One region of the Citrobacter sp. KH_055_1 genome, then DNA from elsewhere that is predicted to be linked to it. Evidence: predicted binding sites of a transcription regulator. Region 1 holds the regulator's gene; each other region holds the start of a gene.
What was found. The regulator sigma-54, encoded in region 1, starts transcription at its own class of promoters, with help from an activator protein. The targets are predictions, from matches to a motif close to GTTGGCACANNTTTCGCTNT.
Positions count from the first base shown of each region.

Region 2: a site for sigma-54 is predicted at 1,452-1,471, ahead of glnK (P-II family nitrogen regulator). Genes of this name have one in related genera too.
Region 3: a site for sigma-54 is predicted at 1,065-1,084, ahead of hypA (hydrogenase maturation nickel metallochaperone HypA). Genes of this name have one in related genera too.

Region 1 is NZ_CM174473.1:489,927-493,388, forward strand. Features, by position in the region: gene ptsN (PTS IIA-like nitrogen regulatory protein PtsN) at 1-245, opposite strand, end outside; gene hpf (ribosome hibernation promoting factor) at 329-616, opposite strand; gene rpoN (RNA polymerase factor sigma-54) at 639-2,072, opposite strand; gene lptB (LPS export ABC transporter ATP-binding protein) at 2,119-2,844, opposite strand; gene lptA (lipopolysaccharide ABC transporter substrate-binding protein LptA) at 2,851-3,405, opposite strand; gene lptC (LPS export ABC transporter periplasmic protein LptC) at 3,374-3,462, opposite strand, start outside.
Region 2 is NZ_CM174473.1:3,553,255-3,556,716, forward strand. Features, by position in the region: gene amtB (ammonium transporter AmtB) at 1-1,030, opposite strand, end outside; gene glnK (P-II family nitrogen regulator) at 1,062-1,400, opposite strand; gene AC3ITF_RS16845 (SmdB family multidrug efflux ABC transporter permease/ATP-binding protein) at 1,627-3,405, opposite strand; gene AC3ITF_RS16850 (SmdA family multidrug ABC transporter permease/ATP-binding protein) at 3,398-3,462, opposite strand, start outside.
Region 3 is NZ_CM174473.1:992,448-995,909, reverse strand. Features, by position in the region: gene hycB (formate hydrogenlyase subunit HycB) at 1-310, opposite strand, end outside; gene hycA (formate hydrogenlyase regulator HycA) at 455-913, opposite strand; gene hypA (hydrogenase maturation nickel metallochaperone HypA) at 1,112-1,468, shown strand; gene hypB (hydrogenase nickel incorporation protein HypB) at 1,554-2,426, shown strand; gene hypC (hydrogenase 3 maturation protein HypC) at 2,417-2,689, shown strand; gene hypD (hydrogenase formation protein HypD) at 2,690-3,462, shown strand, end outside.

The DNA of each region.
Region 1 (3,462 bases):
CGCATCGTGTCTTCTTCCAGCTTTCCGTGCGGAATGGCAATACCATTGCCGATGCCGGTACTGCCCATTTTTTCACGCGTCAGAATGGCTTCAAATACCACCTGAGAAGGCAAGCTGAGCTGCTTTGCTGCCAGTTCGCTGATGATTTCCAGAGCGCGTTTTTTGCTTTGGCAGTGAACACCAGAGCGCGTACATTCCTGGTTAAGAACAGTACTCAGTTGTAGAGTCGTATCGTTATTTGTCATAATTTCACCTAAGCGCTAACTGTACAAATGGCCCGTTGTGCTGCACAACAGGCCGTCCTGCACCCGCTAACTGCCCGGACAAGTTAGTGCTGTTTCAGTTTATCTTTATGTTTTGTTAACTGCCGAGCCAGTTTATCAATTAAACCGTCAATGGCGGCGTACATATCCTGACCTTCCGCGCTGGCATGAATTTCGCCACCGTTCACATGCAGTGTTGCATCCGAGATGTGTGTCACCTTCTCCACCTTCAACACAATATAGACCTGATTAATCCGGTCGAAATATTGCTCAAGTTTGGCGAACTTTGTGTTCACAAAGTCACGCAGTGCTTCAGTGATTTCGACGTTGTTTCCAGTGATGTTGAGCTGCATAGTGTCTTCCTTATCGGTTGGGTCAGACCAGCTGTTTGCGCTGGTTAGACGGCGGAATGGATAAAGACTCTCGGTACTTCGCAACGGTGCGGCGTGCCACCATGATACCCTGTTCTGACAGCATAGAGGTTAACTTGCTGTCACTCAGCGGTTTCGCAGGGTTCTCCGCAGCAATTAATTTCTTCACCAGTGCGCGTATCGCTGTAGAAGAGGCTTCGCCCCCGCCCTCAGTGTTGACGTGGCTGGAAAAGAAATACTTGAGTTCAAAAATGCCGCGTGGACTGTGCAGATACTTTTGCGTGGTCACTCGGGAAATGGTTGATTCGTGCATCTCGACGGCTTGGGCGATATCCGCCAGCACCATCGGCTTCATAAATTCTTCGCCTTTCTCAAAGAAGGCTTGCTGTTGCTCAACGATACATCGACTGACGCGCAACAGCGTGTCGTTACGGCTTTCCAGACTTTTAATCAGCCACTTTGCATCCTGGAGATTGGTGCGAATAAACTGGCTGTCGGCATCGTTGCGCGCGCCATTGCACATGGCGGCATAGTGCTGATTAATCTGTAGACGCGGAATGCTGTCGCTGTTCAGTTCGACGACCCAACGATCGTTATGTTTGCGCACCAGTACATCTGGGATCACGTACTCTGGCTCACCGGTTTGGATCGACTGCCCGGGTCTCGGATCCAGCGACTGGATCAGGTTGACGGCTTCTTTCAGCACATCTTCTTTCAACCGGGTAACGCGCATGAGCGAGCGGAAATCGTGATTGGCTAACAGATCGAGGTGATCGCTGATGATCAGGCGGGCTTCTTCCAGCCATGCTGTGGCTTTGTCAAACTGCGACAGTTGAATCAACAGGCAGTCGCGGAGATCTTTCGCCGCCACGCCAACTGGATCAAAACGTTGAACGCGTTTTAGCACGGCTTCGACTTCATCGAGACCAATGTCGTCATCACCCATGCTCTCGAGAATATCATCCAGAGAAACGGTGAGATATCCGGTGTCATCAACCGCATCGACAATTGACGTCGCAATGGCGCGATCGGTATCCGAGAACGGGGTCAATCCCACTTGCCACATCAGGTAATCTTGTAATGATTGCGTGGTTTCACCCTGATAAACAGGCAGTTCGTCGTCGATGTAATCCCCACTGGTGCCCGACGGTGTGCCTGCGGTGTAAATTTCATCCCAACTGGCATCCAGCGGCAGTTCTTCCGGCATCTCTTTTTGTTCGAGAGCATCTGCGGTATCGAGGGAATCGCTGTCCTGTTTTTCCTGGGTATCAATTTCGTCGTGAAGATCGGTTTGCTCGAGCAGTGGGTTACTTTCCAGCGCTTGCTGAAGTTCTTGCTGAAGTTCCAGCGTAGACAACTGCAACAGACGGATAGCCTGTTGTAGCTGAGGCGTCATTGCCAGTTGTTGGCTAAGCCTGAGTTGCAAACCTTGCTTCATGTTCAGAGTGGTTTTCTCCTGCAGTAACGTGACGTCTTCTACCCTATCAGAGTCTGAAGTCTTCCCCAAGGTATACGCGCTTAACGTGTTCGTCTTGCAGTATTTCGGTTGGCGTGCCGTGTGCTATCAGATGTCCCTGACTCACAATATAGGCGCGTTCACAGACCGCCAGCGTTTCACGCACGTTATGGTCGGTGATCAGCACGCCCAGTCCGCTGTCGCGCAGGTGTTCAATGATACGTTTGATATCAATAACGGAGATCGGGTCAACGCCCGCAAATGGTTCATCCAGCAGGATAAATTTCGGATTTGCAGCCAATGCACGAGCGATTTCCACACGGCGACGTTCCCCCCCGGATAGCGACTGTCCCAGGCTGTCCCGCAGGTGTTCGATATGGAACTCTTCCATCAATTCGTTAGCACGATCTTCGCGCTGTTCGCTGGAGAGATCGTCACGAATTTGCAGTACCGCCATCAGGTTATCAAACACGCTCAGACGACGAAAAATAGAGGCTTCCTGCGGTAAATAACCGATGCCGCGACGGGCGCGTGCATGCAGCGGCAGCAGGCTGATGTCTTCGTCATCGATGATGATGTTGCCCGCATCGCGCGGCACAATGCCCACCACCATGTAAAAGGTCGTTGTTTTGCCCGCACCGTTAGGGCCGAGCAGACCGACGATCTCCCCGGAGTTGACGGTCAGACTGACGTCTTCCACCACACGGCGGCCTTTATAGGCTTTTGCAAGGTTCTTTGCAGTTAATGTTGCCATAACGAATCAGTTACCTTTTTTCTCTGCCGGAGCTTTGGTTTTGTTTTTATCCTGCAGCTGTGACGGCACCAGAACGGTAGTGACGCGTTTGCCTTTATCGCTGAAGGCCTGCATTTTCTGCTCTTTTACCAGATAGGTAATTTTGTCGCCGGTGATGTTGCTGTCCACCTGCTCCAGATAGGCTTTACCCGTCAGCACAACGAAATCTTTTGCCAGTTCATAGTGCATCTGTAAGGCATGGCCGTTAACGGGTTTACCGTTATCCTGCATCTGGTAAAACGTTGCCGGATTGCCGTAGCCATCGATCACTTCTTTACCGTCTTCACCGCCCGGACGGGTCACGACAACCTTATCGGCATTAATTTTGATGGTGCCCTGCGTCACGATAACATTACCGGTAAATGTCACCACGTTACCCTGCATATCCAGGGACTGCTGATCCGATTCAATGTGAATCGGCTGCTCGGTATCGCCGGTGACGGCAAATGCCGGAATGCTGGCGGCCAGAAGGGAGCTGGCAAGCACAAGATTAAGGCTGAGTTTGTTTGTTTTGGATTTCATATGAGGTTCTAACCTTTTCAATCAGCTCGGCGTTCTTGCTGCGTAAATTGCCGCGCA
Region 2 (3,462 bases), 1.7 Mb from region 1:
CGCAAACGCCGTGCACACCGAACACATCGCACGGGTCATCAACGCGCAGAAAACGCTTCAGCATCGTCACGCCCCACAGCCCCGCCAGACCGGCGATTGCCCCGATGATCAACGCACCGCCGACGCCAATGTAACCACAAGCAGGGGTCACGCCAACCAGGCCCGCAATGGCACCAGAACACGCCCCCAGCAGCGACGGTTTACCGCGCAGCGCCCACTCACCGAAGATCCAGCCGAGAATGGCTGCAGCGGTCGCCACCACAGTATTCACAAAGGCCAGCGCAGCGATTTCATTTGCCGTCCCAGCAGAACCTGCGTTAAAACCAAACCAGCCGATGTAGAGAATCGCGGTCCCGGTAAAGACCATCGGCAGGTTATGCGGTTTGAAAGCCTCTTTGCCAAAACCCACACGCTTGCCAATCAGATAAGCACCCACCAGCCCAGCGATCGCGGCGTTGATATGCACCACCGTCCCGCCCGCAAAATCCAGCGCGCCATGGGAGGCCAACAGACCACCGCCCCAGACCATATGCGCAATCGGAATGTAGGACAGCGTCAGCCATACCACCACAAAAATCAGTACCGCAGAGAAGCGAATGCGTTCAGCCAGCGCCCCAACGATAAGTCCAACGGTGATGCAAGCAAATGAGCCCTGGAACGCAACGTGAATGTACTGGTAGAAACTCCCCGTTACCGCCGTCAGGGCAATGTTTTTCAGCATCACCCAGTTGAAGTTGCCGAAGAAACTATTCCCCTCGCCAAAGGCCAGCGAGTAGCCATACACCACCCATAAAATGCAGACCAGTGCAAACGTCACCGTCACCTGCGTCAGCATCGACAGAACGTTCTTGCCACGAATCAAACCGCCGTAAAACAGCGCGATGCCCGGAATGGTCATAAACAACACCAGCGCGGTACATATCATCATAAAGGCGTTATCAGCTTTGTCCGCGACGGCTGGCGCTGCCATCGCCAGTCCCGGCAGCAGTGCCAGTGAAGCGATACCCGTTTTCATCGTTGCTATCTTCATTTTTTGGTTTCCTATCACTGTGTGCCAGAAGTTACAGTGCGGCTTCGTCGGCTTCGCCGGTACGAATACGAATCACACGTTGCAGCTCGGCGACAAAAATTTTGCCGTCGCCAATTTTTCCGGTATAGGCCGACTTGCTGATGACGTCGATCACCTCATCAAGCTGATCGTCGGCAATCGCCACATCAATCTTCACCTTCGGTAAAAAATTGACGCTGTATTCGGCTCCCCGATACAACTCGGCATGGCCTTTCTGTCGACCAAAGCCCTTCACTTCGGTGACGGTCAGCCCCTGAATACCAATAGAAGACAGTGCTTCACGGACGTCTTCCAGTTTGAACGGTTTGATTACCACGGTAACCAGCTTCATAGATCCCCTCCAGTCAGAATTCAGTAGTGGCTGCAGATACACAGGATGAATATTGCAAGGGGTGTGCCAGGAATGAAAAACGCGGGATGATTCAGGCTCGCAGGGCACGGCCGGGGTAGAAAAAGAAAAAACGCACTATAACGGTGCATAGTGCGTTACATTTTTGCACCAGATTGTTGATGCTTCTCGAACCAATTTAGCCGTAGGCCTGAAACGCACTGCGCCATCAGGCAATAATGGAATCCTCATGCGCACTGGCCGCCAGCTCTTCACCGGCCAGTTGCAGCTGATACATTTGCCAGTAGCGGCCTTGCGCCGCCAGCAATTGCTGATGTGTGCCGCGCTCGACGGCCTGCCCCCGGTGCAGCACCAGAATGGTGTCTGCTTCCACGATCGTGGAGAGTCGATGGGCAATCACCACCAGCGTAGTGTGTTCGCGCACAGCAGCCAGCGCCTGCTGAATGGCCTGCTCCGTGCCGGAGTCAATACTGGCGGTAGCTTCATCCAGAATCAGTACCTGCGGCGTTTCAACCAGAACCCGCGCCAATGCCAGCAGCTGTTTCTGCCCCACGGACAAATTATTGCCCTGTTCGCCCAATCGGGTGTGAATACCGTCACTCAGACCGCGTGCCAACTCAGCCAGCTGTACGGTCTCCAGCGCCTGCCACACTCGATCTTCAGAAATATCGCGGCCCAGCGTGACGTTTGCCAGGAAGGTGTCCGCCATCACAACCGGATCCTGCTGCACCATCGCGACGCCCTGACGTAAGACGCCGTGACTCAACGAGGAGAGGGGGCGCCCGTCCAGACGGATCTCCCCTTGCGTCAGCGGATAGTAGCCCATCATCAGGCTGGCGAGCGTACTCTTGCCACTACCGGTATGCCCAACCAACGCCACAAAACTGCGTGAAGGCACGGACAGGCTGATATTTTTCAGCACCAGATTGTCATCGCGATAAGCAAATGACACGTTATCAACCTCAATGTTGCCACTCTTCAGCGGCTGATCATCATCGCCATAATGCTGACGCGGTCTGTCCATCAGTTCGAAGACGCGCTCACCGGCGACAACCGCTTGCTGCAGCATAGATTGTTGGGTCGTCAGCTCAATCAGCGGCTCGTTCAGACGCCCGAGATAGCTGATAAACGCATACAGCACGCCAACCTCGATGGACGAGCCAGAGGTCACGCTGAACAACATCAGTAAACCACAGAGGATCAGGGCGGAAAACAGGCTCAGCAACGGACGCAGTAAAAAACCGTCCAGCCGCAAGGTCTGCATGCGTGCCATATAGTGCGAACGGCTGGCCTCGCCCATGCGCTCCCCAAAGCGCGCCTGCTGGCGAAACTGTTGGATCACGCTCATACCGTTAATGACTTCATTGAAGCCATCGTTGATATCGGCCAGATAGGCACGAACGCGGCGCACAATCGGCGTGCTGTAGCGCTGATAAATCACCATCACCACCATCACCGCCGGGAATATAGCCATCGCCACCAGCGCCATACGCCATTCGAGGCTAAACATCGCCACCAGCATGGCACCAATCAGAGCCGCACTGCGCAGTACCGTCGCCACGACCGTCACGTACAGGTCGCGGATCACTTCGGTATCGTTGGTTACACGAGAGATAAGCTGTCCGACGGGCTGGATGTCAAATTCACTCAACGGTTGGCGCAGCGCAGCATCCATTACATCCGTGCGTAGCTGTTGCACCACACCGACGGCAGCCTGGTTAAACAACAGTGACTGCGCATAGTGCAGTCCCGCCGCCAGCAGTTGCAGACCGACATAAGCCGCAACCAGACCGGCCACCATCGCCAACGGCAAATTGTTTTTCGCCACCATGTTATCAATAAAGTAGCTTATCAGCAGCGGACCGCTGACTTCTGCCGCCGCCGCCACCCACAGCATCACCACCGCAATGCCCAGTGGTTTTCGCCACGGTGAACCATAGCGCAGCAGCCGTTTCAGCGTCGGCCATAATTGCCCAAAACTACGCATTCGCCGCCCCCTCATTTAACGCCGGGGCATCAGACAGCGCCGCTTCCAGCTGCTGAT
Region 3 (3,462 bases), 500 kb from region 1:
GACGGCTGCCTGAAAACTCAATGGCCCCAAACGGACAGGCGATCCCGCACAGTTTGCAGCTCACGCACAGGCTTTCATTCAGCTGTACGGCGCCGTCGACACGGTTAATCGCATTGACCGGACAAACGGTGGCACAAGGCGCATCTTCACACTGGTGGCAAAGCTGCGGCGCAGATTCTTTTTCATTTAGCATCACTTTCAGGCGCGGCATTGACTGCAGGCCATGCTGGCGATGTGTCTCTGAGCAGGCGGCTTCACAGGTGTGGCAGCCGATACAAAGAGTGGAGTCAGCAATTACAAAACGATTCACCAGGCATTCCTCAGGTGATAGTCATTTTTGACGAAAACATGTCTATCAAATGTCATTTTCGACACTTATCGACATGCCCATTCCCTAAACTGTCGTGACGCAGCATACGCACCGCATCATGACTTACGTGGACACACCCGAGGCTTAAACCGGGCTATGACCCTCTACCAGTTGGCTTAAATTCACTGGCATATTGTTTTCAACCGCGGTGTACAGGCTGTCGTAGACGCTGGCGATTTTTTCGAGATAGTGCTCCAGCACCTGTTCCCGATCGCGGTTGCTGATACGGTCATCGACCTTGCCGTCGAGAGACAGTTGTGCCTGTGCAATCAACTGCTTATCTTCGCCATCTTTCGTTTCAACGTAGTACTCGATGGTATGGCTGTTAAAGCCGTCCGCCAGCGTGACGTAGATAACGAAGTGCTCAAACAAGACAAAGCACAGGTCCTTGTCCGGCGCGCAGCTCATCGCATGATGTAAACGCGCTTTCGACAGGGTGATCCCCTGTACCAGCGAGTTGCAATAAATACGCCACTGGTCCTGTAGGCGACGATGCCGTTCAGCGATGTAATCGGCTTTTTCGCTTATTTCCCAAATAGTCATGTCAGGTTACCCGTTTAGCAGAGACATTTTGCGTTAAGCACGTTTCATGCCAATATTTAATTGCTTATATTTCATATAGATAGATAAATTACTGGTCGTGACGACATGTCATTTCGTCATCGTCGTCATTGTCACGGGTGAAAAAATTCAGTTTGGCATGTTTTTTGCTTTTATCCCGATAACAACATGGGAGGCGATATGCACGAAATAACCCTCTGCCAACGGGCACTGGAATTGATTGAACAACAGGCTACGCAACACGGTGCAAAACGGGTTACTGCGGTCTGGCTCAAAATTGGCGCATTTTCTTGCGTAGAAACCAGCGCTCTCGCCTTTTGTTTTGATCTGGTATGCCGTGGCACCCTTGCAGAAGGTTGTAAACTCCACCTCGAAGAACAAGAAGCCGAATGTTGGTGTGAAACATGCCAGCAGTACGTCACCTTACTGACCCAGCGCGTGCGCCGTTGTCCGCAATGTCACAGCGACATGCTAAGAATCGTGGCCGATGACGGCCTGCAGATTCGACGAATTGAAATAGGCGATGCTGAAGATTAAAGCTGGTGACAAAGTAGGCCGGATAAGACGTTAGCGTCGCCATCCGGCAAAAAGCGAGTAACAAGCAATAGATCAGGAGTGAGCGATGTGTACGACATGTGGTTGCGCTGAAGGCAACCTTTATATAGAGGGTGATGAACATAACCCCCACTCGGCGTTTCGCAGCGCGCCATTTGCCCCGGCCGCTCGTCCGGCGCTGAATATTACCGGTGTGAAGACCTCCAGTTTCACCCCGAGCCAAACTGAAGAAGGCGATTTACACTACGGTCATGGTGAAGCCGGCACCCACGCGCCAGGCATGAGCCAGCGCCGTATGCTGGAAGTGGAAATTGACGTGCTGGACAAGAACAACCGTCTGGCCGCGCGTAACCGCGCCCGCTTCGCCGCCCGTCAGCATCTGGTTCTGAATCTGGTCTCCAGCCCCGGCTCCGGTAAAACAACGCTGTTAACCGAAACATTGATGAAGCTGAAAGACAGCGTGCCGTGTGCGGTGATCGAAGGCGACCAGCAGACGGTTAACGATGCCGCGCGTATTCGCGCCACCGGTACGCCCGCCATCCAGGTGAACACCGGTAAAGGCTGCCATCTTGATGCACAAATGATTGCCGATGCCGCGCCGCGACTGCCGCTGGCAGACAACGGTATTCTGTTCATTGAAAACGTCGGTAACCTGGTATGCCCGGCGAGCTTCGACCTCGGCGAACGTCATAAAGTGGCGGTGCTTTCCGTTACCGAAGGCGAAGACAAACCGCTGAAATACCCGCATATGTTTGCCGCCGCCTCGCTGATGCTACTCAACAAAGTCGACCTGCTGCCGTACCTCAATTTTGATGTTGAACAATGCATCGCCAGCGCCCGGGAAGTGAACCCGGAAATTGAGATCATCCTGATTTCCGCCACCAGCGGTGAAGGCATGGATCAATGGCTCTCCTGGCTGGAGACGCAGAGATGTGCATAGGTGTTCCGGGTCAAATCCGCACCATTGAGGGAAACCAGGCCAAGGTTGATGTTTGCGGTATTCAGCGCGACGTCGACCTGACGCTGGTCGGTAGTTGTGATGAGCACGGTCAACCACGTCTGGGGCAATGGGTCCTGGTGCACGTTGGTTTTGCTATGAGCATCATTAATGAGGCTGAAGCGCGCGACACGCTCGAGGCGCTGCAAAACATGTTTGACGTTGAGCCGGATGTCGGCGCGTTGCTGTACGGCGAGGAAAAATAAATGCGTTTCGTTGACGAATATCGCGCACCAGAACAGGTGATGCAGTTGATTGACCACCTGTGTGAACGTGCCGCTCACCTCCCCTACACCGCTGAACGTCCGCTGCGCATTATGGAAGTGTGCGGTGGTCATACCCACGCTATTTTCAAATTCGGTCTTGACCAACTGCTGCCTGAAAACGTGGAGTTTATTCACGGCCCCGGCTGCCCGGTTTGCGTGCTGCCGATGGGCAGAATTGACAGCTGCGTAGAAATTGCCAGCCACCCGGAAGTGATTTTCTGCACCTTTGGCGACGCGATGCGCGTCCCGGGAAAACAGGGGTCGCTGCTGCAGGCCAAAGCACGTGGCGCAGATATCCGTATCGTCTATTCGCCGATGGATGCCCTGAAGATGGCGCAGGAAAACCCGACCCGCAAAGTCGTGTTCTTTGGTCTGGGTTTTGAAACCACCATGCCGACGACCGCCATCACGCTCCAGCAGGCAAGACAGCGTGACGTGCAAAACTTCTACTTTTTCTGTCAGCACATTACGCTGATCCCAACACTGCGTAGCCTGCTGGAACAGCCAGATAACGGTATTGACGCCTTTTTAGCACCGGGTCACGTCAGCATGGTCATTGGCACCGATGCCTATAATTTCATCGCCTCCGATTTCCATCGCCCGCTGGTGGTCGCCGGTTTCGAACCGCTCGATCTGCTGCAGGGCGTGGTGATGCTAATTGAGCAGAAAATTGCCGACCACAGCCAGGTTGAGAACCAGTACCGTCGCGTGGT